DNA from 4 places in the Vibrio sp. ABH4_348 genome. Region 1 is predicted to be linked to each of the others. Evidence: predicted binding sites of a transcription regulator. Region 1 holds the regulator's gene; each other region holds the start of a gene.
The links. Region 1 encodes PurR, which represses purine synthesis genes. Its sites were predicted from a motif close to TNANGNAAACGTTTNCNTNA; they were not measured.

Region 1 (7,919 bases):
CTTCATTTGCAAACCAAATAAGGTCTCACCAATAAAGTCCAATTCTTCGCGATCTTGAACCTGCTCTTGGATATCGAGTATTTGGGTTTGCATTTCATTACCCGCCGCTTGCAACGTGTCTTGCAATTCGCGAAGTGTCGAAGAGGTTTCTGTCAGCAGCTTTTCACAATTATTGATTGCCTCACGCCAATCTTTATTCAGCAGTTCAGCGATTTCTTGTTTAACGGATTGCTGTTGTTCATCCATAACTCGCTGGTTTAGGTCAATTTGATCAAATATTTCACCGACCGAGTAACGCAGCACGCCGTAGACTTTGTTTTTCCAGAAGCTGAGATCACCACCTTTTTTGGCAGCGGACACCACTTTGGCCATTTCGTCTGCCACCACTGACAGCTGAATCGACAACTTTAGCTTTGAAAACTCGCGATGTCGCACGTAATAGTCACTGATACCAACTGCCAAAGGAGATAGTCGATAAATACTCGCCCCATCGGTGACTTCGCTGGTAAACCGGCTCAACAAACGTTGTTGAACCAAATCATTAATCGCATTGTTTGCCCGAAAGGCTGACGTACTACCAGTGTCAGGGAATAAGTCGCTGACAATGGCAAACGCATCATGAAGCTCACCTTCTCCAAGCTCTTCGTCATATCGTTCTTGGCTTAAGACAGAAAGCGCAATGACAAATGCCAGTCTTTCTGTGGAGAGGTTGAGAGAAAAGTCGTGCTGTTTTACCCAACCGACTAACTCGTCTAAGGATTGCTCCATGAGCGCAGTTGTTTGTTCACTCATGTTGTTACCTAGCTTTTGCACACTTCAAAGACGTTAAGTGTGTAAGGGTTTTCTTGCTGTCACGTGAATGTATCGCCCCATTGAACGATAGGGTTCTTGACGGCAGAAGTTGGTCTCTAGTTCCAAGACTTGCTCTGGACTATAATCGCCCATGTATTCTTGGTTGCCAATGTAATCGCTGAAACAGCGAATACCGGTTTTCTCAATAATTTCACAACCCGTTGCTTCAACCCATTTATATACATCTTCTGGCCAAAGGCCTTGTTTAGGCTGTAACTTAAAGCGCTTTCTGTGTGGCATTCCTTGCAAAACATGCGGAATATTGCCACACACCACATTTTTATAAACCAATCCATGTTGGTTGTAGAACATCACTGATGCAAACCCGCCCGGTTTAACGTAATCGAGTACTTGTTCCAACACGGATTTGGGGTCTTCCAACCACTCCATGACGGCGTGAAACAAGACTAAGTCATATCGCTCAGTTACCTTGTCTGACAAAGTTTGGATAGCAGAATGAATTAGCCGATACTGATCACTCAACCCATTTTTTGCAATCTCCGCTTCCGCCAACTTAAGCATTTCAGAAGAAAGATCACACAGTGTAATTTGATGGCCTAGTGTAGCGATTTTCTGAGACACTTGAGCCAAGCCACCGCCTGCATCTAGTACGTTCAAGCTTGATGTTGACGCTTTTAATGTATCGAGAACTCGGCTAATATCTTGCCAAACAACCACTTGCCGAATCTCACCTTTGTCAGACCCGTAGATGTTTTTTGCAAATTTGTGGGCAATGTCGTCGAAATTGCGGTCTTCTGTCACAGGTGCTGCGCTATCATGGTTCGGATTCCGCTATTCTGTCATAAGCGCTTCAGGAATAAAGCGCCTTCGACTTTTTTTACATTCAATTGATGTTTTTTCGGGCTAATTGATTATGTTTGAGCTGAAAAAAGTAGTGTCAGCATTACTTATGCCGTTACCGGCCATGCTTATCATTGGTTTTTTCGGGCTGATGTTAATCATGTTCACCACTCGCCAGAAAACGGGCTGTATGGTGGTATTGTTATCTTTTGTCGGTATTTTTCTTATCGCATTCCAACCCGTTTCATCTCGACTTCTTATGCCGCTCGAAAGACAGTATTCGGCGTTTTTTCCCGTTGATGAACCGATCGATTTTGTGATGGTATTAGGGAGTGGCCATGTGGTCGACGACGACATCCCCCCCACTTCTGAGCTCAGTCGAACTGGTTTGATGCGACTAACAGAAGGCATACGAATTCTGCGCATGTACCCCGGTGCAAAACTAATCTTGTCTGGTTATGCGGCAGGCTCTGAAGTAAGTAATGCACGAATGATGGCCAAAGTTGCACTGGCACTTGGCGTATCAAAATCCGACATTATCTTACTCGAGACAGCCAAAGATACCTGGGAAGAAGCCCGCCAAGCTGCTGCATTTGTCTTGCAAAAGCGTTTAGTGGTGGTAACGTCGGCAAGTCACATGAAACGTGCCCTGCTCGAATTCAACTCGGCTGGTCTTGACCCGTATGCGGCGCCAACCAATTTTCTGGCACAAAAGAATATCGATGCGCCATGGGAAAAGTACACCCCAAAAGGTAAGTATTTAGAGCAGACAGAAAGATACTGGCACGAAACATTGGGTCGAATCTGGCAGCAACTGCGAAACTGGGCATCAAGCTACGAAGAAGTGGTGATTGAAGCATCGGAATCCAAAGTTTAAAAAGCCAAACGATTGCATTTATAAAGTGCATTACTTCACCCGTGCAATCTATTGCCAGCGTTTCGATTAATGTCTAAAATCGTTCAAAATTGCGAATAATTGACGCTAAATTCGAGAAAACCGCTGAAAACAGCGGTTTTCTTGTTTCATTAAGACCTTTAACACCCATTGCAATCGCATTCACTCTGCTGCGATCGGTGTATTATTAGAGTAAAGGCATAACACAACAGGACCAACCTATGGCTACCATCAAAGACGTGGCTCGTTTAGCCGGCGTTTCAACGACCACTGTGTCACACGTAATCAACAAGACTCGTTTTGTCGCGGACGCGACCCAAGAGAAGGTGATGGAAGCCGTTAAAGAACTCAACTACGCGCCGAGTGCAGTTGCACGCAGTCTGAAATGCAATTCTACACGTACTATCGGCATGCTAGTCACACAGTCGACTAACCCATTTTTCTCAGAAGTCATCGACGGAGTAGAAAGTTATTGTTATCGCCAAGGTTACACTCTGATTTTGTGTAACACCGGCCGTATCTATGAAAAACAACGTGATTACATCCGTATGCTCGCTGAAAAACGCGTGGATGGCATGTTAGTCATGTGTTCTGATTTAACTCAGGAACTATCTGAAATGTTAGATCGCCAATCAGACATCCCGAAGGTGGTGATGGATTGGGGACCAGAAAGTTCACATGCGGACAAAATCATAGATAATTCAGAAGAAGGCGGCTATCTAGCGACAAAATATCTCATCGACAGTGGCCATAAGGACATTGCGTGTTTAAGTGGCTATTTTGAAACCGCAGCGTGTAAAGAACGTATTGCCGGTTTTAAACGCGCAATGAATGAAGCCAATTTGACTGTTGAAGATGATTGGATTTTGGAAGGCAATTTCGAATGTGATACTGCCGTATTAGCAGCCGACAAAATTATTGCCATGGATAAAAAGCCAACCGCAATTTTTTGCTTCAATGACACTATGGCACTTGGCTTGATGAGCCGCCTGCAACAAAAAGGCGTGAAGGTCCCAGACGATATTTCTGTGATTGGTTACGACAATATCGAACTGGCCGAGTACTTTTCACCGCCTTTGACCACCATACACCAACCCAAACGTCGTGTGGGTAAAAATGCATTTGAAATCTTATTGGAACGCATCAAAGATCGCGCTCATGAAAAACGAGTCTTCGAAATGCAACCTGAAATTGTGGTTCGTGACACCGTTAAACGCTTGAAATAGGCGCCTTAGCATACAAGTGTAAAAGTGCGAGTTTTTAGGCAATTTTATGCACAAAGTGAGAGACAGACAGGCATTAATAGCAAGACCGACTGATGAGCATAAAATATATTGTGACTGCAATCACAAATGCATCACGGTAGTGTGATAATTACCCAAAATTTTATTTTATCCTTTAATCACTGATTTCCGCCACGCACAGGGCAAACCATTCGAAAGGATGGGACGCAAAGCTTCCGGCCTGAATCTGTGAAGAAGTATGACTGCAGTATGTGTCTTCAACATAGAAAGGTAGCGGGGTTGCCGATGGTAAAAATGCAGATTGTTTACATCCAGTTGACATTCATTTTGCATCGATTTGCTAATCTCTCGGACCTGATTGGTGGCATAGCTAGAACCGAGAAACTACAGCATGGATAAACCAATACTCAAAGACTCAATGAGACTATTCGAACAGTTTGGAACTGTTAAGTCTCGTTCAATGTTCGGTGGATTTGGCATTTTTGTAAACGAAGTTATGTTTGCACTTGTCGTTAACAATAAACTCCATATTCGAGCAGATAATTCAACTACCAAGCAATTTAAACAACTTGATCTGGAACCGTACGTGTACAAAAAACGTGGATTCCCTGTGGTCACTAAGTACTTTGCAGTCCCTCAGCAATGGCTTGATTCTGAAGAGCAACTGCTGGTTGTCGCTAAAGAGGCATTGGAATCAGCCCGCCAGGAAAAGCAAGAGCAGAAACAAGCCAAACCAAACCGTCTTAAAGACCTCCCTAATTTGCGTTTAGCGACTGAAAGAATGCTGAAAAAAGCGGGAATTGAAACGGTAGAACAGCTCGAAAACGCTGGGTCTGTAGAGGCGTTTCGCTCAATTCAAGAGACTCACTCCTCGGAGGTCAGTGTCGAACTGCTGTGGGCCCTAGAAGGTGCCATATTGGGGCAACACTGGTCTGTTATACCGCAAGAACGACGCGACGAACTCAGTCATCAAGTCAACTAAGTCCCATGACTTAAGTATTCTTTGTTGAAGACCACCAATCGGTGGTCTTTTTGTTTTCACGGCAAATAGAGTGAAACTATGAAAATTAAACAGAATTTTTCTTGAGGATTTTCGGTCTTATTTTATGGTTAGATAAGAGCTACTTGTAAAGTAAGTTCAAGCCAGCGTGTGTTATGTAAGTTGTTTGAGAGAACTATGAATAAAAAACTGATCGTCGCTTTATTGCTAGTCATTGCCATTGTCGTGTTATCAACACAGTTTGGCCATTTGTTTACGTTGGAAAATGCCAAGCAATACCATCAGGATTTTAGCCAAACCATCCAGAACAACTTCTGGCAGTCTGCGGCTATCTACTTCACCGTCTACATTTTAATTACAGCGCTTTCGATTCCTGGAGCAGCAGTTGTCACATTATTAGGCGCGGCTCTTTTTGGCTTTACCTCTAGTCTTGTTTTGGTTTCTTTTGCCAGTACCATTGGCGCAACGATTGCGTTTTGGAGCAGTCGTTATCTACTGCGCGATTGGGTGCAAAATCGCTTCGGCTCTAAGCTGGAAACCATTAATCAAGGTATCGAAAAAGATGGTAGCTTTTACCTGTTTTCATTGCGTCTTATTCCTGTCTTTCCGTTTTTCGCGATTAACTTGCTGATGGGATTAACGCCAATTAAGACATCTAAGTTCTATTTGGTTAGTCAGCTTGGTATGTTGCCTGGCACTGCGGTATACCTCAATGCGGGCACTCAACTCGCGCAAATCGATTCGTTGTCCGGTATTGTCTCTCCAGCGGTTATCGCCTCTTTTGTACTTTTGGGCGTTTTCCCGATTTTAAGTAAATGGGTTATGGACAAGCTTCGCCCACAAGCCAATTAATTTGTCTTGTATGGATTTAAAAGTATTCTCGAGCACCTTCCCCACCGAGTGCTACATTGTGCAAGGCTTACTTCAATCTGCAGGTATTGACTGCCAGGTTCGTGGTGATGGTATTAGTAGTATTTATGGTGAAGTACCGATCTCTGAAGATACTGCGGTCACTGTCGTGATTGAACGGTTATCAGATCAACAACACGCTCTTAAGCTCATTAGTGAATATGAATCGGCGAAACATCGACCATCATGGAAATGTGCCAAGTGCTTGGAAGACAATGATGGGGCGTTTGATTTTTGCTGGCAATGCGGTAAAGCGGCTAGCTGATGGGTAGTTTGCAGTCATCAAATCGTTAGGTCTGTTTTCCTTGTATTTCGGTCGATAAACGCGATGCTCTGTTGGTTAAATTCTTCAGGCTTCTCAACATTACAGACATGGCCACAGTCAGTAATTTCGTATAACTCACTCATTTGGTGTCGGTTCACCATGTCACGCACCGGGGTAAGAAACATATAATCGCGATCTCCCATGACATAGAGTGTCGGAATGGCGATAGGTTTTTCTCTGAAATACCGCATCAATGGATTGACATCAAACGCCATAGAAAACCAACGTTTAAATTCTTTCTGGCACAGCTTTTTGGCTTCGCGAATAAAGAGGTGTCGAGACTCACGTTGATTTTTTTGCGGCATGACGATGAAAGCGAACAATCGATACAACCACATGTATGGAATGATGTGCTTACCTAAGTTTCCGACATGCGCCAAAAATTGAGAACGAATATCTAACCGCGTAACCGCACCACCCAACACCATAGTCTTAACACGTTGTGGTGCGATTTCCGCTAAATTTCTAACAATGATGGTCCCTAAAGACATACCAACAAAATGAGCTCGAGTGATTTTTAAATAGTCGAGAACCTGCAAGATATCATCGGATACGGTTTTAAATGTGTAGCGATTTTGCATCAAATCAGCAAGCAGTTGATTCGATTTGCCATGTCCTCTCAGATCAACCAAGAGCACATTAAAACGTTCTTTATACGCTTTAAGCTGTTTAAACCAAATAGACGAGCTACCACCAGCACCATGTATAAAAACCACCCACTCTTGGCTTTGTGGGTGTGTATAGGTGCGATGAAAAAGTAATGAAGGGTTTGCGGTGCTCACAACAACTCTCTGCGAACTAAATCTTAGTTCAAGTATATACCCAAGTTGCTTCAAGAAGCGAGGTTCAACAAGTATTGACGCTTGTCAGCCAAGGCCAAAGTTTAAAGTTCATCCCAGTCATCAAGAATCGGCAACGTTCTACTAAAGACCGTCACCGCTCTTGTTATCGACTATCCGCTAAGGGCACTGCTATACAAGTTCGTATACTGTAGGGCGGATTGTTCCCAGCTAAAATCTTGTGTCATTCCACGCCTTTGTATCTGTTCAATATTTTCATGCTCTTGTTCAAAGAGTAGTGTCACTCTGAGCAATGTTAACAACAAGGCTTGTGGACTCGGCTCTTCGAACGAAAATCCAGTTCCATTATCAGCATCCCCAAAATAGTCAGACACGGTATCTTTGAGCCCCCCTACCGCTCTGACAATTGGGGTCGTACCATACGCCAAGCTGTATATTTGATTTAGACCACAAGGCTCAAACTCAGAAGGCATTAGAAAGAAGTCACTACCTGCTTCCACTAAATGAGCCAATCTTTCGTCATAAGCTTCAATAAACTGCAATGATTTCGGGAAACGTTCAGCCAGTTGTCGCAGCTGACTGGCAATCACCGGGTCGCCAGTGCCAACTATGATGACCTGAACCTGATGGCGCAGAAACGGCTCTAGAATTGGAATAAGGTAATGCAGCCCTTTTTGATTGGTTAAGCGACATACCATGCCAAACAATGGAACCTGTGTCTGCGGTAATCCCACTTCCGCTCGCAGAGCTCGCTTATTCACTTTTTTACCCAATCGAAAGCTCACCAAATCATGATTGTAAGCTTGGGCCAAGTAAGAATCGTGCTCAGGATGCCAAGTAGAATAGTCACAACCATTCAAAATACCGGTAAGGTCAGCGGAGCGTTGTTGGAATTCTTTGCCCATTCCGTGACTGCCCAAATCACTGGTTAACTCCCGTGCATACGATGGACTCACTGCATTGATTTTGTCTGCTGTCATCACTCCAGCTTTGAGAAATGACAGGCTATCCGCAGAAATTGCAGCCTCAGGTACCCGTTTTTGTTTAAATTCGGGGATACACTCCAGCTGCTCATATCCAAACACACCTTTAA
Region 2 (7,919 bases), 1.2 Mb from region 1:
TGGGCTAAATCAGTCCTGTTTAATGCACAAGCACGTGAGCAGTTTGAACAGTTCTTTACGCGCCAAGATACTTTCTCTCTAGGTGTATGTAACGGCTGTCAAATGATGTCGAACTTGAAAGACCTTATTCCAGGTGCGGCACACTGGTCTCGCTTTGTAACTAATGTTTCTGAACGTTTTGAAGCGCGTTTCAGTACAGTGGAAGTTCAAAAGACTAACTCTGTATTCTTTGCTGGCATGGAAGGTTCACGTATGCCAATCGCCGTATCACACGGTGAAGGTCGCGCGGAATTCCGCAATGCGGATCACCTAGCGGCAGTTGAAGCCTCTGGTACGGTTGCGCTTCGTTACGTTGATAACTTTGGTTCAGTTACAGAGAACTACCCAAGCAACCCGAACGGTTCGCCTAACGGTATTACTTCTCTAACTTCTGAAGATGGTCGTGCAACAATCATGATGCCACACCCAGAGCGAGTGTTCCGTACGGTAGCGAACTCATGGTACCCAGATTCATGGGGCGAGAACAGTGCGTGGATGCGTATGTTCCAAAACGCTCGTAAGAATCTAGGCTAAAACACCTAGCACTGCTATGAAAAAACCGCTCAGTTGAGCGGTTTTTTTGGCTTTAATTTGGTGCTATCGGAACTGACCAACTTCCGGCATAAATTCAAAGCCAGATTTGGCGAGCTTTTCCACCAAAGCCTCTTGATCGATATCGTAGTATTTCACTAGTTGAATAAGGTCTCCGGAAAAATCATCTCTGAGCTTCATATTAACGATGCTCAGTAGCATGTTGGGGTCCATACTAGCAAAATTCGCGAGATTCATTTTTAGTCCTCAAAATCAGAAATAAACAAATTTGCAGCGGCAAAAGCAGCTTTATCACGAACCTTATTTGGAAGTGACTCGTCAGCTGCGATTTCATTTAACGCCTTGAGTGCGCAGCTTACCGCTTTGGGAACGTATGCTTGATCGCCGCTTCCAATCATGGCGTACATTTCACGTACTTTTTCACAGCATTCGTAAACTAACATGGCAAAACCTCTTAAATAACAACTGTTCTCAATATAACGTTTGTGGCACGTGAACTCAAAAGGCGAAGTTGAGGTAAATCAAAAGCACTAGAAACTATTTACTGTGATGATCAAAAAAGCGCCGAGTCGGCGCTTTTGGTATCCACATTTCTCAATGAGGCTGATTATTTGTCGGCGTAGCCATGCATGCCAAGTTCTTGGTCATCTAACCACGCTTTGCCATTTTTCATAACTAATCGGCCATCAACTAACCACTTTACTACCAAAGGGTAAATGCGATGTTCTTGAGCTTGAACTCGCTCAGTCAGTGTATCTACCGTATCTTCATCAAAGATTGGCACTTTGGCCTGTAGAATTACCGGGCCACCATCAAGTTGCTCAGTGACGAAGTGAACACTAGTACCGTGCTCTTCATCTCCGGCATGGATAGCGCGTTGATAGGTGTTTAGTCCAGGGTACTTTGGCAACAAAGAAGGGTGAATGTTAATCATACGACCCATGTAGTGACGAACAAATTCGCCACTTAGGATGCGCATATAACCTGCCAAAACAATCACATCTGGTTGATACTCATCGATTTGACGCATTAGCTCATGGTCAAATGCATCACGAGTATCAAAAGATTTTGGATCGAGAAAGTGAGCTGCTGCTCCAGCGTTTTTCGCACGTTCCAAGGCGTAAACACCATCTTTGTTTGAGAATACCGCAGTTACCTTTCCGGTGGTAATTTCGGATTCACATTGGTCGATGATGGCTTGGAGGTTTGAGCCGTTCCCTGAAACTAGAACAACAATATTTTTCATTATGAGTTTATCTCTACTTGCTCTTCACCGGCGTTAGCTTGTGCGATTTCACCAATAACCCAAGCGTTTTCGCCTTCATTATTTAGAAGAGCAACAGCGGCTTCGGCTTGATCTTTTGGTAGGGCAATCACCAAACCAACACCACAGTTGAAGGTGCGATACATTTCGTGGGTGTCGACGTTACCTTTCTCTTGCAACCAAGTAAAGATCTCTGGCCACTGCCAGCTGTTTCCATCAACAACCGCTTTAGTCCCTTCAGGTAGAACGCGAGGGATGTTTTCCCAAAAACCGCCACCTGTGATGTGAGAAATCGCGTGAATATCATGTTCAGCAATCAGTTTAAGTGCTGATTTGATGTAAATCTTAGTAGGCTCTAGAAGGTGTTCGCAGATAGTGCGCTCACCAAGCTTTTCATTTTTATCTGCGTTAGAAACTTCTAAAATTTTGCGGATAAGTGAGTAGCCATTTGAGTGTGGGCCACTTGAACCAACGGCAATCAGAGCATCACCGGCAGCGACTTTGGTTCCGTCGATAACTTGAGCTTTCTCAACAACACCCACACAGAAGCCTGCAACGTCGTAATCGTCGCCTTCATACATGCCCGGCATTTCAGCAGTTTCACCACCAATTAGCGCACAACCAGCTTGTACACAGCCGTCAGCAATACCAGAAACAACGTCTGCTGCTGTATCGACGTCTAACTTACCCGTTGCATAGTAATCTAGGAAGAATAGTGGCTCAGCACCTTGAACGATCAAATCGTTCACACACATAGCTACTAGATCAATACCAATAGTGTCATGCTTTTTCATGTCTAGTGCTAAACGCAGCTTGGTTCCCACGCCATCGGTACCAGATACCAACAAAGGCTCTTTGTACTTGGTAGGTAGTTCACACAAAGCACCAAAACCGCCAATACCACCCATTACTTCAGGGCGACGAGTACGTTTCACAGCACCTTTAATACGATCTACTAGGGCATTGCCTGCATCAATATCAACACCAGCGTCTTTGTAGCTCAATGATTGGTTGTTACCGCTCACGGGAGAATCCTCGATTACTTAGTTAGGACAAAAATCGGCGCTATTCTATCAGTGACTCAAGTCAAAGAGCAAACGTTTGCGCAAGTTTTATGGTTTGCCAGATTGTCACGAGATTTGAACGAGACATTCTGTGAGAGAAATGAAAATTTGGGATTGAGATTGGGTGAACTAAGCAACAGAAGAACGAGGTGCAGTGTAGTCGAAAAATGAACTAACGGCACTATACCCAAGTAACTTCAAGATGCAGAATTCAGAGCTACATATTCTGGTTCAGTTCAAGGAAGAGAACGCAGCGGAATGACGAGTCCTTTCCAAGTTCTTTGACGAAGAAATGAGACAGAATATGAGCTCCCAAGGGCGAGTTTAACTAGGCTTCATACTGCGTTATTGATTCTTGATGTAGAGCGACTAGATCTGCAAATCAATGCCTTGTCTGAAGCCTAGTTAATTCTCGCTGAACCTCGCATCTTGAGGTCACTTGGGTATATAAATGGGCTCAACCTTGATTGCCGAGCCCATGTGGATTACTTAAAACTTGTAAGAAGCACTTAGTTTAATGTTTCTGCCTGGTTCAAAGTCTTCCATATCGACTTTACCCCAACTCACAAAACCACTGGTTGAAGCGTGGGAGTAGTATGTCTCATCAAATATGTTATCGATACCGAAGATTAAGTTAAGGCTATCTGCGATTAGCCAATTCGCTTGAATATCGTGAACATTGTAAGACGGTTTCGTTTTACCCGACAAAACGTTGTCTTCTTCTAAGACAAACTGTGAGTTCCACTCGATGGTGAGATCGACCGTTTCAAAATCGTAGCTGCTTGAGAAATTGATAGAATCGCCAATTGAAGCCGAGCGGAAATACGGCTGGTTGGTGGTTGCCATTTCTTTCGGGTATTCAACATCGGTTCTTGAATACGAGAGAGAGGTAAATAGCCCTTTCCAAGTGATATTGGTACTTACTTCAAAACCGTCATAGGCCATTTCGCCTGCGTTAAAGGTTTCCCCATTTTGATAAAGAACTTTGTCTTCTAGTTCTGTTTTGAAGAAGTTCACTTGCGCAGCAGCTTTGAGTTCAGAATTAGAATGGTCATTGTGCAGTCTAAAACCAACTTCAGAGTTGAGGCCTTTCTCTGGTTTTAAGTCATTTGCGTCATTGGCAGCGCAGTATGCCATAGCTTCACAGAGGCTAGGATTTTTGAACAACTCACGTGTGCTGGCGTAGAGATTTAGAAAATCTGTTGGAGATATTTGACCAGCTAGTGCCATCGACAGATTTTTTTCGTGTCGTTCATTTCGCGTATATTGCTCTCGATGATATTGGTCGTATCTCAAACCTGGGGTCAAAGATGCAAAGTCACCAAATGCGATGGTATCTTCGAAGTAGACAGCTTCGGTCGATAGCTTTTCTTCACGCGCTGCAGCTGAACCGATTTTTTGAGATGTACTTTGAATATTGAACTCAGCACCCGATACAAATGTGTGGTTCAGAGACCATAGCTGTTGTTTTTCTTGCCAAAGTAATGACGCACCAATGTTTTCTATCTCGCCATCTACCAAGAATTTACGGGTGTCTGGCCATTTAGAAAACTTGCTTTCATCGCGTTCTAAATCCGCTAAGTTGTAGTAAGTTGTGACTTTAACAATACGTGCCGCATTGGAATCATACTCGTAGTTTAAAGTCGCAGTGGAACGAGAGTAGTCGACAGGAGCCACTTCTTTAAGACCATTTTGGTTGTTATAGGCCACTCCCATATCAGGTCGGTATGCATAATCGCCTTGGTCTACATAGTGATCATAACTGAGATCAAATCTATGTTTTTCATTAGCTTGCCAACCGAATTTCACTAACCCGTTAGAAACATCACCATCGAATCCGTATTTTTCTTCACCAAAACCATCTTTATGATTATCTCGGCTAAAGGTGTGCACATAGGCCAGTGCATCAATTGTTTCTGAGAGTTGACCAAAGGCCGTGATTGAGCCGTTTAGGTATCTATTGCTTCCTGCTCCCGCGCTAATTATTGCACCAAAATTTTGATCATAATCGAGTAAATCCTGCGCTTCTTTGGTTTCAAATCGGACAGAACCACCCACTCCGCCACTGGTGACAGAGTTTGCTCCAACTTGAATATCTACTGATTTTAAAATATCAGGGTTTAACGTCAGTACGCTGACATGGTGGAACATTTCACCACTTTGGGGAGCACCATCTAGCCTGATATCCAAATCTTTTTCGGTGATCCCTCGAATATTGATTTTTTGAGTGACGGTGTGAGAGCCACCCACATCAACTCCCGGTAAATCGCGCAATAAATCTGATAAATGGTCCGCCTGTTTTATGGCGATATCTTGATCGGCAAGGTATTCAGAGTTGGTTGATACTTGAGCGCCCCAAACAGTGATGGTTTCTTCATTTGCCAAAACAGAAGAACTTAGTGCAAGCGCGATACTACTTGCTATGAATGTGTAACGGGGTGTTGTAAGAAATTTTGCAGTCATTTCTTTGCCTTACAAATTTATGTAAATGATATTTGTTCTCATTTATGTTAATTTCAAATCGGTCAGTTACGAAGCGCAGTTTGTTATGTCACGAAAGCAAACTGTTATGCGCAGATGTCAGTTGGGAGTTTCAGGTTGCAGTCGAACAAAGTAGTGATGACACAGATGGATAAGCATGATCCAAATAAACCTCAGAAGATTTGGACGAAAAAGGGTAAAGACGCGAACACCTTGGTTGATGGTTATTTTATTGGTCAAGCTGGTGGATCTCACTTGATTGTTGAAGGTGGTGTCTCTTTGGAAAAACAGACAACACATATCCTGCATCGCGCTAGGGAAGGGGTAATTTTGGTCATGCTTTTAGAGGGAGAACTGAAATTTGCTTATGATGGGCAGGACTATCACATAAGTGCATCTACCGGGCCTACAGCCATCGCGGTAACTGTCGATATGCCAGCGTCGTTTAGGCGAGTTTTGCAAGAAGGAAATCGTGTAAGAAAGGTTAATTTAGTACTGACTAAGCAATGGTTTGAAAGAAAATACAGTGGCCGAGAACAAATAGACCTCAACCCATTTAAACAATGGCTTCCTCGCCACCTATCTAGAGTGATTTGGCAGCCTAACAAGCAGATTATCCAATGGTGCGAGGAGCTGCTTGTTGATATAGAAAAAAAGTCGTTTCAACATCATTTAAAACAAGAGTTACTTGGGACTCAAATAGTCTGTGATTTTCTTGAAAATGCCGAACAGATGATCACTCACCACAGTGCTCAAGTTGTTAATCTTAATCAGCACCCCAAGATTGAATCCGCGATTGCTTATATCGAACAAAATATCCACCATGACTTAACTCCAGAGGTCATGGCGAGCTATTTAAGTATTGGAAAAAGTACCTTTCAGCGGCTTTTTAAAAAAGAAACCCACATGACACTTTCCGACTATTTGAGGATTCGTCGCTTAGAAAAGGCTCATTATTTGTTGCAAACCTCCGATCTGACGATAGGAGAAGTTGCCTATCAATGCGGCTATAACCATACTTCAAATTTTGTTACCGCATTTAAACGTTACTTTGGTTCTACGCCCGGCCATGTGCACAGTGAACCTAATCAAAAGAGAGACATAGACAAGTTATCGCAATCAGTTAAATAAACTGTTCTGCACTCGTTAAGATCAAGAAAAGCAGTGCAACTTTGAGTATACTTAGCGCGTCAAAACCCAAATAAAAAGATTCGGAGAGCAAAAATGAAAGTGGTTGAAGTCAAACACCCTCTGGTAAAACACAAGATTGGCTTGATGCGTGAGGGAGATATCAGCACAAAACGTTTTCGCGAGTTAGCAACAGAAGTCGGCAGCTTGTTAACCTACGAAGCAACGTCGGATCTTGAAATTGAAAAAGTAACCATTGAAGGTTGGAACGGTCCAGTGGAAGTGGAACAAATCAAGGGCAAGAAAGTTACAGTTGTTCCAATTCTGCGTGCTGGTTTGGGCATGATGGATGGTGTTCTGGAACATATGCCAAGTGCTCGAATCAGTGTTGTTGGTATTTACCGCGATGAAGAAACACTAGAGCCAGTTCCATACTTCAATAAACTGGCATCAAACATTGATGAGCGTATTGCGATTGTCGTTGACCCAATGCTTGCAACGGGTGGTTCAATGATTGCCACTATCGATTTGTTGAAAGAAAAAGGCTGTCAGAACATTAAAGTGTTGGTTTTAGTGGCGGCTCCAGAAGGTATTGAAGCGTTGAAAAAGACCCATCCAGATATCGAACTGTATACCGCTGCAATTGACGAAAAGTTGAATGACAAAGGTTACATCGTACCGGGGCTTGGCGATGCTGGTGACAAGATTTTTGGCACCAAATAGCTGAAATTTATAGAATTTAAAAAGGGGCTTTCGCCCCTTTTTTGATCTTAAAGGTTACTTCTTTAACTTTAACGTCCCACCAACGCGGCTTTTGTCATTGCGCTGTTGTTGCTTTGGTTTAGAACTGGGTTTTGAACCAGGTGTTGCTGAAGAAGGTTTACGATTTTTAAAGTCACCAGATTGCTGAGCCGGTCGAGCTCCCTTGGACTTACTCTTGTTTGAGTTTCGGTTGAGAGAGTGACGGAACTTATCCGCATCATTGCCTTTGAAGGTTTTGAATTTTGCCTGTTTTTCCTGCTTGTCTTGCTCACGTGCATCGAAAAGCTTGGCATCCGTCGCTTTCTTTATTTTCTTGCCTTTCCCATCGACTTTTGAGGCTTCTTCGGTACCAGATGAACCTTCGCACAAAGAAAGAATCTCGTTTACCTCTTGTTCGTTGAGGTAACGCCAGCGCCCATTTGGGATGCCATCCAAAGAAATATTCATAATGCGAACACGACGAAGCTTGAAAACTTGGTAGCCCAGCGCCTCACACATTCTACGGATCTGGCGGTTTAAGCCCTGTGTTAACGTAATTCGAAAAGAGTACTGAGTTTCTTTAACCACTTTACATGGCAAAGTGACGGTATCAAGAATCTCAACACCAGACGCCATCTTGCGAATAAAGT
Region 3 (7,919 bases), 100 kb from region 1:
ATAGTCAGTGAGCTCTTCTTCAGTGTCATCATCAAACTGAGTCATCGAGTAATAGTAAGTGAGAAGAAAGCCGTCTTTTGCTTTTTGTGCTTGGCCTCTGTTCAACTCCGCGGCTAAATCTGCTCCCAAAGTTGAAGCAAATTTCTGAAAGTTAGAAAATCTATAACCCTCTGGGCTAAAGTACTCTTCGAGAGTACTCGCAAAGTTCGGGCGACGCGGCTCTGTGTTAAAGCGACCCAGACGAAGGCCTGTAGTTTGAAAAATTGAGGTTAGCTTTTCCTTTATCGCATCTGACAACACCGAAACATCATTCTCATGTGCTCTAGTCTTGGCTACTGCTTGATTATCATTACCACGTTTAATCGACGTAATAACGAGATTTAATAGTTCTGATTCCATTATGCATTCTGACGCTTATTATTTACGAATATTGTAATCGAGATAGCCTTTTTTTTACAATGATTCAAACGGCTACCGACGTTATTGAAGATGTTCTTCACAAAGCCACAATGAAACAGTCGTTCACTATACAGGTAATAGACTGTTTGCTCTTCCATCGGCAGGCAGCTGGAGTTTAAACCACTCTCACTCAATACTTTACCTGTAATAACTTTCGAGGCTACAAAGTTACCAATCCCATTTTAAAAAGTTCTGTTCTAACTATTTAATTTAGCTAGAACTAAAGTACTGGCTGACATGTAAACTACACTATTATCAGTATAAATTACTGAGGTAGTGATGAATCACTTTATTGACATTGTAGAGCTAGCCAAATTGCTAGATATAACACAGTGACTTAGTCGAGATTGTTTCAGGTTTGAACGAGTTTACAAGCTCACCACTAATTCAATCAAATTTCGTACCTAATTTACGTAGAGCGGGTGTGTGCCAAGGGGTAACAGTGACCTACTTGTGTCGGTTTCAACACCTCGAAATGCTTTTGATAGAATCAGGAAAATTGTCAGGAATACAACGAGAAGAACTAAGTCACACCTTAGCAAAAAAATAGGAATGTTGTTGCATATTGTGATCTAGGCCCAACAAGAAACCTCCTTCCATACTAAGCTTTTCCAGTTTCCTATGTAAAACCTAATTTGAGTTTGACTCCTTAAGTTGACAGCCGTGTTTGTGCGGCTTTTTTTAGTGGTGACTATGTTTGTTGATTTTTGGTTTCTTTTGCCTATCGTAGCCATTTTTTTGTTTTGTTCTGTTTATTCCTACCTTAAACCGGACAATCAGTTATGCCAGCCACTGGCACTATTGTCAGGGTATATCACAATCCTATTAGCATATTATGCAATCGTTCATGGCTAACTATTTTTCGATTGGCTCGCTTTGCTATTCTTTGATTCAACGAGTACCGGATTTCGTGTCCTTAGCTGTACTTCAACTGCTCGTTTTTGGGGCTGTCCACTTTGAAGATCTTTTACTTCTTTCTCTAAGCTGATTTTGCTCAAATTCATCCTGTTTTTGTTTTGCAATTTAAAATACTTTATCCAATAGTTTGTAGTCGACGATTCGAGCTTGGTAAACTTTTTCGAGTTTATCAAAGGTCTTGAAGTTAAGTTCACGATGTCCATAACGAATTGAGATACAACCATCAGGATAATCAAGAACTGACACCACTTTATTAGTAAGCTTGGCATTTTCTTCTGTATCCTCAACCAAACTAACGACGTTATCTTATTGAAATATAAATGACTTACTTAGCTTGTATGTTTCTTGCCATGTGAAGATATTTAACAACTATTGTTAGGTCTATTTTACTAAGCGATTTTGAATGTGAGCTTGAGAAGACAGCATTTAGACTCTTTCCAGTCTGTCCGAGCTTGGATTTGGGGGCATTGGTAAAAAACAAAGTAGATGGGCGAATAAAGTATCAACGACATAAAGTCGATGTTTTTTTTCGGAAGAGATCAGAAACAAAAAAGACGCAGCATTTACCAATGCTGCGTCTTTACATGTATGGCGTCCCCTGCAGGATTCGAACCTGCGACCACATGCTTAGCGTACCACTACAGTTTTCACTGCCATCATATGATGTTTGTAGTCTGGACTATATCATCACCCACAGCATTATCTGTTGGGGTGGAGGGCGCTAGTGATGTATTACGCAATGAGATCGCATTGCATCATCTAGTCTCTGCACCTTCTCTACACGCTTGTAGAGCTTGGCTCAAGATTGCCACCGCCATTACGCGCTGAGGTTCCCTTGAATTCACCCTCTGCACTGTATATGTTTCCAAATACAGGCTCCTCGGTTAAAGGCACGTGCTCTATCCAGCTGAGCTAAGGGGACTTAATTTGAACTTACCACATTATCTCCCATGTGGTAAGTGATAAAACTTAGTAGTAAGCACATTAATTCCATGTGGTAATCTTACCATCTAGCAAGACCTCAGCACAATAAGCATTTTAGATAAAGTGGTAACCTTTAGGGGGTTAGTTGTACTCTATCCAGCTGAGCTAAGGGCGCGCTACAGGGAAAGGATTATACGAGTTGCTCGGCCTAAATCAACGGGTTTCTATAACATTCTGATCTGAATGAGCAAAAAAAGCTCACCCCTCCTCACCATGCTCAATAAAAACACAAAGCAAACGTTTGCTTATAGATGTTCAGTGATTTTTTTGCGACAATGCGCAACAATTTCCAACGCTATCTAATTTTCTTACATTAAAGGAAAGTCATGTCTGCTCAAAACATCGATGGAACCCTTATTTCTCAAACTGTTCGCTCAGAAGTCGCGGCGCGAGTAAAAGCTAGGCTTGAAGCTGGTTTACGTGCTCCCGGACTTGCGGTAGTGCTGGTTGGTGAAGACCCAGCGTCTCAGGTTTATGTCGGCAGTAAACGTCGCGCTTGTGACGAGGTGGGTTTTGTTTCTAAGTCTTATGACATGCCTGCTAACACCTCGCAAGAAGAGCTGCTGGCTCTGATTGATGAGCTCAACAATGATCAAGAAATCGATGGCATCCTAGTCCAATTGCCGTTGCCTGCAGGTATCGATAGCACTGTGGTTCTGGAACGTATTATTCCTGAAAAAGACGTGGATGGATTCCATCCATACAACGTAGGCCGCTTGGCACAGCGTATTCCAAAGCTACGTTCTTGCACCCCAAAAGGTATTATGACGCTGCTTGAGCGTTACAACGTGCCTTTACATGGCAAACACGCGGTGATCGTTGGCGCTTCCAATATTGTTGGCCGCCCGATGACTCTGGAGCTGCTTCTTGGTGGCTGTACGACAACCACATGCCACCGCTTCACTAAAGATTTAGAAGGTCATGTACGCCAAGCTGATCTGCTAGTTGTTGCCGTAGGTAAACCGAATTTCATTCCTGGTGAATGGATTAAGGAAGGTGCTGTGGTAATCGATGTGGGTATCAACCGTCTTGAGTCTGGTAAGTTGGTTGGCGATGTGGAATACGACGTGGCACGCGGTAACGCCAGCCTTATTACTCCAGTACCTGGAGGTGTTGGCCCGATGACCGTCGCTTCGCTAATTGAAAACACTCTGATGGCGTGTGAACAATACCACACCAAGTAAAGTCAAAACGTTTTGTGTCAAGGGAGCCTCAATGGCTCCCTTTTTGTTGCCATTTGTTGAGAGACACTTGTTCAAAAAACACTCTAGCAATCATTAATTTTCAACAGGTTAGCATCAAATCTCTTGTTTAAGACAAAACAAGCACGTTATAGTTATCGATAAAAATATTACCTTCGGGTTAGTCTCTCGTCGGATATTCGCCACAGATACTCAGTCGAAGGTGACTGAACGTTGCTTATGGATGTGCATGGTATGAAGTTACTCTCGTTCAAATACAAAATTGTTCTACTTATTGTTTCCATCATTGCAATTACGATTGCAGCCTCTTACGTCAGTGTGAATCAAGTAGTCAGCCGCTACATTGAGTCCAGTGAATCCCAAAATATTCGACACAATATCGATCTGGCGAATCAAAACCTTAAGTCCGAGTTGGATAATCTGATTGGGCTAGTACGCAGTCTAAACTTCACCATGATGGACATTGCCGAGACCAAAGAAAAAACCCAATTTGATGAAATAGTAAAAGTGGTCAATGGCTATGCGTTTAACGAAAATGGCAACCTCGGCATTGATGGTGGTGAAGCCTATATTGAACTGGCCAATCAACAAACTGAAACACCATCGATTAGCCCGGTAGAGGTTGTAGACGGCAAGCCACGGATGCTAATTTCATTAAAGAGGATGGATGACTCAGTTGATTTTTTTGTACTCGATTTGACAACGCTAAAGGACTTGCTGTCACTTTATCAAGTGTCGGGTAGTTACTTAGAGCTTATTTCTGAAAGTGGGGTAGTTCTCTATTCCAACAAGCAAGATGGCAACCTATCAGCGATTTCACGCCCTGTTGCGTTGGGAGATAGAACCTGGCAACTCACCGGCTATATCGATTATGACCACATTGAAGAAATGACCGATTCGCTTAACCAATCAATCACACTTGTTTTGGTGGTTTGCGGGTTAGTTATTATTGCCATCAGTATCGCAATGTTACACGTTGCGTTTAAACCGCTTGAGAAGCTTAAACTCGTTATTGCTGACCTTTCACAAGGCAACGGTGACCTAACTCAGCGCCTCGAAGTTCGCTCGCAAGACGAGATTGGTCAAATTAGCCAATCCATCAACCAATTTATTGCTAACCTGCAAGCAATGTTTATTGAGGTCGGTGACTCTTCAAAGCACATTGGCGACGCCTGTAAAGAGCTGAAATCGCAAACTCAAAACAACCAATCAACGCTGGTTAAACATACCAGCGAAACTGAAATGGCGATCACCGCGATTGACGAAATGAACGCCACCTCCAGCTCAATTGCGCAAAGTGCAACAGATGCGGCTCAACTGACTGATAAAACCACCAGCGCGGCTAATGAGTCAAAAGCGATTGTTACCCAAGCCGTTTCAAGCGTTTCTGCTTTGGTTGATGAAGTTGCAGCCATGTCTAGGTCCATCAATGACATGAACGCTGATACGCAAAAAATCAGCTCGGTATTGCAAGTGATTGGTGATATTGCCGAGCAAACCAATCTGTTGGCCCTGAACGCTGCAATTGAAGCGGCGCGCGCCGGTGAACAAGGTAGAGGCTTTGCTGTGGTTGCTGATGAAGTTCGTGCGCTTGCCGCAAGAACTCAAGATAGCACCTCTCAAATCAACCAAATGTTGGAACAGTTGAACAGTACAACTCAGAGCGTTGTAAGTGCAATGGACACTACGCGAAACAGTTGCGAGCAGACTGCAGAAAACACACACCGTGTAATGGATTCGCTAGAGCAAGTGACGGACTCAGTCTTGGAGATAAATGACTTAAATGCTCAAGTGGCAACGGCTGCTGAGCAACAAAGCCAAGTCACCGAAGAAGTGAGCCGGAATATGGTGGCAATTCAAGACATGGTGAACGAACTGAACACCAATGCCGACCAAGCGGCGAAGATCAGCATAGATATCGATGACACCTCGGATCATCTTGAAGATATGATGGGAAAATTTAAGCTCAAATAACTTGGTCTACCGACAAAACGTTACAAACAAAAACGCCCCAACCTATGTTGGGGCGCTTTTTATTCACCTTACTTAAGGTAATTAAGCAACGGTCAGCTTAACGTTCAACGTATGCTCATCAATTTTATATGCTTCACCTTCACCTTCCGCTAAGTCAAACGAGATAGTTGTCGTTAGCGTTTCACTGGTTAGGTAATCTTGGTGCTGTTTGATCCATCCGGCTAGAGGCTCACCTGCAGCTAGCTCAAGGTTGATACGGTCTGTGACTTCTAAACCTTGCGTCTTACGCTGCTTTTGGATGCGGTTTACCACTTCGCGAACTGTACCTTCAGCAATCAAAGACTCATCGAGTTCAGAATCAAACTCCATGGAAATGTAACGGTTAGAAACTGCGTTTACGCCCTCTTTCGCCGCGCGGTAAATAACAATCTCTTGATCGGTAAATACCACACCATCCAACTCAATTTGTCCGCGGTCTTGTAGCTCTTCAAGTTGAGCTTCAGTCATTTTCTGGATCAAGCCTGCAAAGTGCTTCATGCGTTTACCAAGCTTTTTGCCAAGCACTGGGAAGTTAGCTTTGGCACTTAGGTAGATGAAATCCTGCTCCTGAGTACTGAAGTTCACTTCTTTAATATTAAGCTCAGTTGCGATGTAATCCGCAAGCACTTTCACGTCTTCCAACACTTCAGGATCTTTGTGAAGTACAGTCGCGCGACGCAGTGGCGTCTTCAACTTGATCTTAATGTCATTACGCTTCTGTCGACCCATAGTTACCAGGTGTTGGAAACGCTCTACGCTGGATTCTAGTGCAGCCTTACGCTTGCTTTCATCCGGTTTCGGGTAATCACATAGGTGAACCGAGATTGGTTGGTCGTCTTGCGCTGAGTACTTAGCCAAACCTTGGTAAACGTGCTCAGACAAGAACGGCGCAAACGGTGCCATTAACTTAGAGAAGGTCGACAAGCAGTAATGCAATGTTGCGAACGCTTCTTGCTTATCTTGCGTCATTTCTGTTTGCCAGAAGCGCGAGCGGTTCAAGCGGATGTACCAGTTGGTTAACTGCTCTAGGAAGTCAAACAACGGTGGTACCACGTTGTACAGCCGGTAAGCTTGCATCTCGCGGTTCACTTTTTCTTTCAATGTCTCTAGGCGAGATACGATCCATTGGTCAAGGATGTTGTTTTCACCCGGGCCTTGGTCGCACTTCCAATCGTCGATGTCAGCGTAAGTCTGCAAGAATTTGAAGCCGTTGTACCAAGGCAGCAATACCTGACGCACCATTTCTTGAACGCCGGAGTCCGCAAAGCGCTGCTCTTCGGCTTTTACTAGACCTGAATTGATCAAGTAAAGACGCAGTGCATCTGCACCGTATTGCTCCATCAGGATGTCTGGTGCCGTGTAGTTCTTAAGGCGCTTAGACATCTTCTTGCCGTCTTCCGCCATCACGATACCGTTCACGATAACGTTGTTAAAGGCAGGCTTGCCGAACAAACACTCACTCAATACTTGCAGTGTGTAGAACCAACCACGAGTTTGGTCAACGCCTTCTGCAATAAAGGCAGCTGGGAAGTTCTTCTCAAACTTCTCTTTGTTTTCAAATGGGTAGTGCTGCTGGGCGTAAGGCATTGAGCCAGACTCGAACCAACAGTCAAAGACTTCAGGAATACGGCGATAAACACCCTCTTCACCTTCTTTGGTAAAGGTCAGTTCATCAACGAAGTCACGGTGTAGATCTGATACTTCAACACCAGATAGTGCTTTCAGCTCAGCGACTGAACCAATACATTCCGCATTGCCAGTCACATCGTTGATCCAGATTGGAAGCGGTGTACCCCAGTAACGGTCACGAGATACAGCCCAGTCAATCGCATTCTCTAGCCATTTGCCCATTCGGCCTTCTTGGATATGACCTGGAACCCAATTGATTTGGCGGTTGTTTTTCACTAGGTTGTCGCGAACCTTAGTGACCTCGATGTACCAAGACGGTACCGAGCGGTAAATAATTGGCGTATCAGAGCGAGGACACAGTGGGTAGCTGTGCACTAGGGTTTCTTGGCGATATAGGTGACCAGAATCCTTTAGTGAACGAATGATGCCTTTATCTGCATCTTTAACGTATTGACCAACAAAATCAGTAACTTCTGCCGTGAATCGACCGCGGCTATCCAAAGGGCACTCACTTACCTTCATGCCGTTTGCTTTACAAACGCGGTTATCGTCTTCACCAAATGCCGGCGCCATATGAACAACACCAGTACCGCTTTCGGTCGAGACATAGTTGTCTGCGAAGATTTGGAATGCGCCACGCTCAGCGTGCTCAGCAAAGTATGGGAATAGAGGCTCGTAACTTTGACCTGCTAATTCAGTACCTTTGGCTTCAGC
Region 4 (7,919 bases), 750 kb from region 1:
TTGTCACGTGCATCTTTTAACATTAACGCATGAGACGTATTGTTGATGTCTTCTGAAGTACATGCGAAATGGATAAACTCATTAACCGCATCAAGTTCAGCTACGCCTGCCACTTTTTCTTTCAGGAAATACTCGACAGCTTTTACGTCGTGGTTGGTGGTGCGTTCAATTTCTTTGATTCGCGCCGCATCTTCTTCAGAGAAGTTAGCAGCAAGTTCATCAAGGAATTGGTTAGCTTCAGCACTGAATGCAGGAACTTCTGCGATCTCAGGTGTAGCTGAAAGCTTCTGTAACCAACGGATTTCAACGATTGTGCGGTACTTAAGCAAACCGTACTCACTGAAGATATCGCGCAACGCAATCGTTTTACTGCCGTAGCGGCCATCTACTGGTGAAACAGCAGTCAAAGCTGACAGTTCCATGTTTTTCTCCTGAATAGTGTTTCTGAAATGGGTGTGATTAATGAGAAAGAGCCCATGTCAAACATGAGCTCATTTTTCTTAAAGTCGGGCTAGTAATAGTTTCGCTTGTTCAGTCATGCCTTTACGACCGAAAACCAAGTGGCGTCGTTTGCCGCCCACTTGTCGCCAAAGCACCGCGCAACGCATACCAGAAAGAAGTAATGCGCGAACTTTCTGCTGAACGCTAGATTGTTGAAGAACGGTTGGAGTACCTGTGACCTGGATCCTTGGTCCAATCGGACTGATTACGTCGAGATACACGCTAGCGATATTACTGAGCATTTGTTCGTCTAGTAGTTCGAAATGGTCAGTTTGTCTCGACAACATTTGAATGCGATCACCGAGTTGTGACATAGCATCCGGGCGACCCGCGAGTTTTCGTTCTAACGCCATCAAACTGATAATGTAACGAGTCAATTCACTCCCGTTTGCACTGCCGTCAATTCCATCGACCAAGCATTGCAATCCGTGTTTGATGTTCTCTTCAGAGCCAAACACGTCTACGGTGCTAGCAGGTTGGATATTCAATATGGCTTTTAGTGAAGTTTCTAATAGTTGCTCATCGCAAGTTCCATTTTTGGCCACTTGCTGAACTAAAGAAACCGCTTGGCAAATTCCTGCAAAAGCTATCGTACGATCATATTGAGTGTGCGCCACTTAAGTCTTCCTCTACTAAATACGCTTTTCAATGATACCGCCACCAAGGCAAACTTCGCCTTGATAGAATACAGCTGACTGACCCGGTGTCACTGCCACTTGAGGTTCGTCGAAGACCACTTTGATTGTGCTGTCGTTTTCAGGAATGATGGTACAAGGTACATCTTGCTGACGATAGCGAGTTTTCACGGTGCATTTAATCGTTTCTGTGACTGTTTCTCGATCTACCCAATGTAACTGGGAGGCGACCAATCCATTTGATTTGAGTAATGGGTGGTCGGCACCTTGCACCGCAATAAGGACATTGCGTTTCAAATCTTTATCGGCCACGTACCAAGGTTGCTCATTACCACCGCCGCCTTTTTGGCCACCAATGTGTAGACCTTTGCGTTGGCCTAGGGTGTGATACATCAGACCTTGATGTTGTCCTAGAACTTCACCTTCCGGGGTTTCAATGTTACCAGGTTGAGCGGGAAGGTAGCGAGAAAGGAAATCAGTGAATTTACGCTCACCAATAAAACAGATACCCGTGGAATCTTTCTTCTTCGCGGTTATCAACCCTTGTTCTTCGGCAATCTTTCGTACTTCAGGTTTTTCTAGTTCACCAACAGGAAACAGACTACGAGCCACTTGGTCATGACTTAACGTATATAAGAAGTAGCTTTGATCTTTGTTTCCGTCCAAGCCGCGTAACATCTCAGGCTTTTCACCATTGGCTGGGAATGAACGACGCACGTAGTGGCCCATGGCGATGTAGTCTGCTTCGAGCACTTCATCTGCAAACTCTAAGAACGCTTTAAACTTGATTTCTTTGTTGCAAAGAATATCGGGGTTGGGCGTTCTTCCCGATTTATATTCAGCAAGGAAATATTCGAACACGTTATCCCAATATTCCGCGGCAAAGTTGATGGTATGAAGATGAATACCGAGTTTATCGCACACAGCTTGCGCATCGGCTAAATCCTCTGCTGCAGTGCAGTATTCTTCATTGTCGTCCTCTTCCCAGTTTTTCATAAACAAGCCTTCTACTTGATAGCCTTGTTGTTGTAACAAGTAAGCAGATACAGAAGAGTCGACGCCACCGGACATACCTACAATGACTTTCTTAGTGCTGTTTATTGAATGGTTTTCAGACATCTCATTTACCACGAAGTTTAACTGGTCGCAGATTCTAGCAGAAAGCAATGAGGTTAGACAGGTCTCACAGAATGAATCCTGCTCAATTAATCCGCCTTTTGTTTTGTTGTTCCCACTCAAGAAATTATTAGGGCAAACGTTTGCTATAATTTTAGCCATTGATGCTCGATTTGGGTCAAGCTACAATCGCGCGCTTTGTCATACACAACTCCGTACTGCTGATGAAATTTCCGGGTAAACGCAAGTCCAAACACTACTTTCCAGTTGATTCTCGTGACCCCTTGGTCACCGCACAGAATGAAATGGGAGAACGAGAAACCATACACGTGATTGGTATCGATCAAACTTTGGTGGACATTGAAGCTAAAGTAGAAAACTCGGTCATCGAGCAATACCAGTTAAGTCGCGGACACTCTTTGGAAATCAGTGACGATCAAGCTGAGGCCCTATACAACCAATTAAAGAAAGAAGACTTAGTTCATGAAGAGCATGCCGGCGGAACTATTGGTAATACGCTTCACAACTATTCTGTGTTGGCAGACGACAAATCCATCTTATTAGGTGTGATGAATCAACAAATTAAGATTGGTAGTTATGGTTACCGCTATTTGTGTAATACCTCAAGCCGTGTCGATCTGGACTATTTGCAGGCAGTAGATGGTGCGATAGGTCGCTGCTTTGCACTTATTTCGGAAGACGGCGAGCGAACAATGGCGATCAACGCCGGTCACATGAACCAACTGAGACCGAATAGTATTCCAGAGTCTATTTTTGAAAATGCATCAGCATTAGTTCTGTCTTCTTACTTGGTTCGTTGCAAAGAATCAGATCCGATGCCGCAAGCCGTATATCAAGCCATAGAGTACGCGAAAGCCGCGGATGTACCGGTTGTGTTGACCACAGGTACTAAGTTTGTAATTGAGCAAGACCCTGAGTTTTGGAAAAACTTCATTCGCGACCATGTGTCTGTACTTGCTATGAATGAAGAAGAAGCATGTGCTTTGACTGGAGAAGATGATCCACTTACCGCTGCCGATATTGCCCTTGAATGGACCGATTTGGTCTTGTGTACCGCCGGGCCTGCAGGTTTATTTATCGCTGGTTACACCGAGGAAAGTGGTAAGCGAGAAACATCGAGACCTTTACTACCGGGTAAAATTGCAGAATTTAATCGCTTTGAGTTTAGCCGTCCGATGTTGAAAGACAAATGTCTAACCCCAATGAAAGTGTATTCTCATATTGCTCCGTATATGGGTGGTCCAGAAAAAATTAAAAATACTATCGGTGCTGGAGATGCTGCTTTATCTGCATTGCTGCACGATATGTCCGCCAATAAATATCACAAAGTGAAAGTACCAAATTCGAGCAAGCATAAGTTCGAATACTTAACTTATTCCTCGTTCTCGCAGGTTTGTAAATACGCAAACAGAGTGAGTTACGAAGTATTGGTACAGCATTCTCCACGTTTGTCTGGCGCTTTACCTGAACGGGAAGATAGCCTGGAAGAAGCCTATTGGGAAAGATAAAAAAAGCCCTTCATTTGAAGGGCTTTTTTTTAACTATTTTGAGATTAAATCAAAAAGTCTTCCAGAGATTTGCCTGAGTCAAGCTGAGTTTGGATCGCTGATGGGGTACGGCCTTGGCCAGTCCAAGTTTTCTCGTTGCCGTTTTGATCTTGGTATTTGTATTTAGCAGGGCGTGGAGCGCGCTTAGATTTTGTCTTAGTTTTAGTTTCACCGCTTAATGCAGTAATTAATGCATCTACGTCGATACCTTCTGCAGAAATTTGCTCAGCAATTTCTGCTAATTTGGCTTCTTGTGCTGCACGAGCTTCACGTTCAGCTTCTTCTGCTTCTTTTCTTTCTGCTACAACAGTACTGAATTTATCTAGCGCTTCTTCTAGTTGCTCTAAGGTTAATTCACGTGCTAGTGCGCGCAGGCTACGAATATTCAAAAGGGTTTTAGTCAGATCCGACATGCTGCTTCCTTAAATTTAAATGGCGACTAATTAATAATATTGAAAACAATATAAATCAATATCTTGTCAATGTGCAAACAAATTCCAAATAATAATAGCCATTGAAATTAGATTGTCCAATTAATTCTGTCACTAAATATCAAAATATATCGATTAGATTGAATATATAAAGAATACTGGCTGTTCGAATTATTTGTTTAGGCTAAGTCTATTTTCCGAAGTTGCGTATTTCATTGGTGGCATATGTTCTCAAACTATAGATTGAGATTATATGGTAGATACTGGCTGTCGTGACGGTTTATCTGTTGATGATAGTTTTGTTGATGGTATAATTCACTGACTTTATGCGTAAATGTTGAGATATTGTTTCAATTTTAACGAGTTGTACATGTTTCAATGTCACGCGGTAGAGGTGCAATGTAGAAGAGTCGCTTACATTGGGGTGATGCCAATGAATGTAAGTAAAAGGCTGCTTTGCCGAAGTTAATGAGCTGATATCAAGGCCGTTAGCTGGGGTTAGTTCGAATAGGGCTAACACTGCCATAGTTTATTAATACTATGGAGCGCTACTGTGGGCAGTAGGGAAAACATTCGTTTTCCTTTCACTAGCTTTTTGCTTTCTGATTTAAACTTCAGTTTCTACAGTAGATCTCCAATAACACATAAAATGGTTTTTGAAGATCATGAATTTACTTGATTTTGCGGCATCGCCGCTGTCGGTGTTACCACCGATTATTGCTTTAGCCCTGGCGATTTTGACACGGAAAGTTTTGTTGTCTTTGGGTGTAGGTGTGGTTTTAGGCGCCTTGTTACTAAACGATTTCCAACTTCTTAACAGTGCGAGTTATATCGGTAGCAAAGTGAAAGGGGTGGTTTTTGAAGACGGCGGCCTAAATAGCTGGAACATGAGCATTGTCGGCTTCTTATTGCTACTCGGTATGATGACAGCATTGTTATCGTTGTCTGGCGGCACTAGGGCATTTGCCAACTGGGCTCAGTCTAGAGTGAAGAGCAAACGTGGTTCTAAGCTCCTTGCAGCTTTTCTAGGTGTGTTCATTTTTGTCGATGATTATTTCAACAGCCTAGCGGTCGGTGCTATCTCACGTCCGGTTACCGATCGATTCTATGTATCTCGTTCTAAGCTGTCATACATTCTTGACTCAACTGCCGCACCAATGTGCGTAATGATGCCGGCATCGAGCTGGGGTGCGTACATCATGACGATCATTGTCGGTATTCTAACTGCACACGGTATTGAAGAATACTCAGCATTAGGCGCTTATATAAACTTAGTTCCGATGAACTTCTATGCGTTATTTGCCGTTTTGATGGTGTTTGCGGTTATTTGGTTCGGACTAGATGTGGGCAAAATGCGTGAGCACGAAATTAAAGCTTCACAAGGTCTAACAAACGAAACCGACTCTGTTCATAACTTGCAAGATGACTTGGGCGTCGTAGAAAGCGAAAAAGGCAAGGTAATAGACCTTATTCTGCCTATACTGTCGCTTGTTGTGTCTACGGTTGGCTTCATGATGATGACGGGTGCTCAAGCACTATCGAGTGATGGTCAGGCATTTAGCGTATTGGGTGCGTTTGAAAACACGGATGTGGGTAAGTCACTCATATACGGTGGTCTCGTCGGTGTCGCATTTGCTCTGTTAGCTAACGTAAGACAGTCAATTCCAAGCAAACAAATTGCACATGCCCTTTGGGTGGGCGCAAAGTCTATGTTTGGTGCTATTGCGATATTGTTCTTTGCGTGGAGTATCGGCTCAGTCATTGGTGATATGAATACAGGTAAGTACTTGTCAACATTAGCGCAAGGTAATATTTCCCCTCAATGGTTACCTGTGATTCTGTTTTTATTAGCTGGTGCAATGGCATTTTCAACAGGCACGTCTTGGGGTACCTTTGGAATTATGCTACCAGTTGCAGGTGATATGGCGGCTGCAACTGATGTTGTACTAATGCTTCCTATGCTTGCGGCTGTGTTGGCAGGCTCTGTGTTTGGCGACCATTGTTCGCCAATTTCCGACACTACCATCCTATCCTCGACTGGTGCAAAGTGTGATCATATAGATCACGTGGCGACTCAGCTTCCATATGCGCTGTCTGTGGCGGCCATAGCTTGTGTTGGATTTGTGGTACTTGGCTGGACAGGTTCGACAGTTATATCGTTCATGGCGGCCACCATCGTATTTGGTGTGGTTTGTGCGGTACTATCAAAGCTGTCGAAGGCGAAAATTTCGGTGGCTCAGCATAGCTAAGTGAAATGCATGTTTAGTAATAAACGGGAGGCTTTGGCCTCCCGTTTTTATTTGTCTAATACAAAAATGAAAAAAACAGAAATTTCAGTTGCAATCACACACATCCTTAGTTAGTGTGATCACAAGTTTGCAGTTATGATTTAAATAAGTATGCGTTTTTCTTTGAATAATATTCATCGTCACCATCATCACCCAGTTTAGTCTTTCGGGAGATGCACGCATACCCGGGAGGCAGGAAACTCCCGGAGGTCATTGGCATTAAGATTCAATACGAAACCCTCGGGAGACCAAACTTCCGAGGGTTTTTTCGTTTTTGCTTAGAATTTGAACTTTAGAATCGACAGGTAGGGATAGAGTAATGTCACAAAATCGTCTAAGAATCGCCATTCAAAAGAAAGGTCGTTTGAGTAAAGAGTGTCAAACACTACTCAAAAAGTGCGGTGTTAAATTTAACTTAATGGGGGAGCGCCTAGTTGTTCACTCCCTCAACATGCCAATCGATTTGCTACTCGTTCGTGATGACGACATTCCGGGTTTAATTATGGATGGGGTCGTTGACCTAGGCTTTATTGGTGAAAACGAACTGGAAGAGGTTCGTCTAGACCGTAAAGCGGTCGGTGAGCCAAACGAATTTGTTTCACTGCGTCGTCTTGATTTTGGTGGTTGTCGTTTGTCAATCGCAATAGATAAAGACGTAGAGTACAACGGCCCACAAGATTTGGCTGGCAAGAGAATCGCCACTACTTACCCACAACTGCTTAAGGCATACATGGACGAAGTTGGCGTACCTTTCTCTACCTGTGTATTAACAGGCTCTGTTGAAGTTGCCCCTCGAGCTGGGTTAGCCGACGCCATTGCTGATTTGGTATCGACAGGCGCAACGCTAGAAGCAAATGGTTTAAAAGAAGCGGAAGTCATTTTCCAATCAAAAGCGACATTGATTCAACGTGTTGGCGAGTTTGATGCAGAAAAAACTGCGCTGATTGAAAAGCTTTTGACGCGTATGCAGGGCGTACAGCAAGCGAAAGAGTCTAAATACATCATGCTTCACGCACCGACTGAAAAACTGGACCAAATTAAAGCTTTGCTACCAGGTGCGGAAGATCCAACTGTTTTGCCTTTATCTGCCGAAAAAAATCGCGTGGCTGTACATCTAGTCAGTTCGGAAAACTTGTTCTGGGAAACCATGGAGCAACTCAAAGAGCTTGGTGCGAGCTCTATTCTTGTCCTTCCAATTGAGAAGATGATGGGGTAAAGCAAATGAGAACGGTAGTTTGGCAATCGTTGAGCGAATCTCAGCAAAACAATGTTCTTGAGAGGCCTGCTATTTTAGAAGGGGCTAACATTACTGCAGCCGTTAGCTCGGTGATCGACCAAGTAAAGAAAGATGGCGACCAGGCACTCAAGGCGCTAACTAAG

Region 2: the regulator PurR is predicted to act here: its motif matches at 2,945-2,964, upstream of purM (phosphoribosylformylglycinamidine cyclo-ligase).
Region 3: the regulator PurR is predicted to act here: its motif matches at 2,591-2,610, upstream of folD (bifunctional methylenetetrahydrofolate dehydrogenase/methenyltetrahydrofolate cyclohydrolase FolD).
Region 4: the regulator PurR is predicted to act here: its motif matches at 2,384-2,403, upstream of ACXAFJ_RS07440 (inosine/guanosine kinase).

What each region holds. Positions count from the first base shown of each region.
Region 1 covers NZ_JBSWVW010000001.1:907,007-914,925, reverse strand. The annotation lists gene mukF (chromosome partition protein MukF) at 1-792, opposite strand, end outside; gene cmoM (tRNA uridine 5-oxyacetic acid(34) methyltransferase CmoM) at 826-1,614, opposite strand; gene elyC (envelope biogenesis factor ElyC) at 1,727-2,530, shown strand; gene purR (HTH-type transcriptional repressor PurR) at 2,770-3,774, shown strand; cyclic di-GMP riboswitch class I at 3,964-4,079, shown strand; gene ACXAFJ_RS04205 (TfoX/Sxy family DNA transformation protein) at 4,184-4,774, shown strand; gene ACXAFJ_RS04200 (TVP38/TMEM64 family protein) at 4,970-5,644, shown strand; gene ACXAFJ_RS04195 (putative signal transducing protein) at 5,655-5,966, shown strand; gene ACXAFJ_RS04190 (alpha/beta fold hydrolase) at 5,984-6,808, opposite strand; gene glgA (glycogen synthase GlgA) at 6,979-7,919, opposite strand, start outside.
Region 2 covers NZ_JBSWVW010000001.1:2,144,775-2,152,693, reverse strand. The annotation lists gene purL (phosphoribosylformylglycinamidine synthase) at 1-573, shown strand, start outside; gene ACXAFJ_RS09950 (DUF4250 domain-containing protein) at 637-828, opposite strand; gene ACXAFJ_RS09945 (YaeP family protein) at 831-1,034, opposite strand; gene purN (phosphoribosylglycinamide formyltransferase) at 1,199-1,837, opposite strand; gene purM (phosphoribosylformylglycinamidine cyclo-ligase) at 1,837-2,880, opposite strand; gene ACXAFJ_RS09930 (TonB-dependent receptor domain-containing protein) at 3,409-5,382, opposite strand; gene ACXAFJ_RS09925 (helix-turn-helix transcriptional regulator) at 5,518-6,531, shown strand; gene upp (uracil phosphoribosyltransferase) at 6,625-7,251, shown strand; gene rluF (23S rRNA pseudouridine(2604) synthase RluF) at 7,306-7,919, opposite strand, start outside.
Region 3 covers NZ_JBSWVW010000001.1:806,049-813,967, reverse strand. The annotation lists gene ACXAFJ_RS03775 (nucleoid-associated protein) at 1-399, opposite strand, end outside; gene ACXAFJ_RS03770 (hypothetical protein) at 1,483-1,668, opposite strand; gene folD (bifunctional methylenetetrahydrofolate dehydrogenase/methenyltetrahydrofolate cyclohydrolase FolD) at 2,688-3,545, shown strand; gene ACXAFJ_RS03760 (methyl-accepting chemotaxis protein) at 3,798-5,537, shown strand; gene ileS (isoleucine--tRNA ligase) at 5,619-7,919, opposite strand, start outside.
Region 4 covers NZ_JBSWVW010000001.1:1,654,619-1,662,537, reverse strand. The annotation lists gene purB (adenylosuccinate lyase) at 1-422, opposite strand, end outside; gene hflD (high frequency lysogenization protein HflD) at 501-1,118, opposite strand; gene mnmA (tRNA 2-thiouridine(34) synthase MnmA) at 1,134-2,255, opposite strand; gene ACXAFJ_RS07440 (inosine/guanosine kinase) at 2,477-3,781, shown strand; gene ACXAFJ_RS07435 (H-NS family histone-like protein) at 3,826-4,233, opposite strand; lysine riboswitch at 4,633-4,810, shown strand; gene ACXAFJ_RS07430 (Na+/H+ antiporter NhaC family protein) at 4,917-6,500, shown strand; His leader region at 6,677-6,811, shown strand; gene hisG (ATP phosphoribosyltransferase) at 6,859-7,755, shown strand; gene hisD (histidinol dehydrogenase) at 7,761-7,919, shown strand, end outside.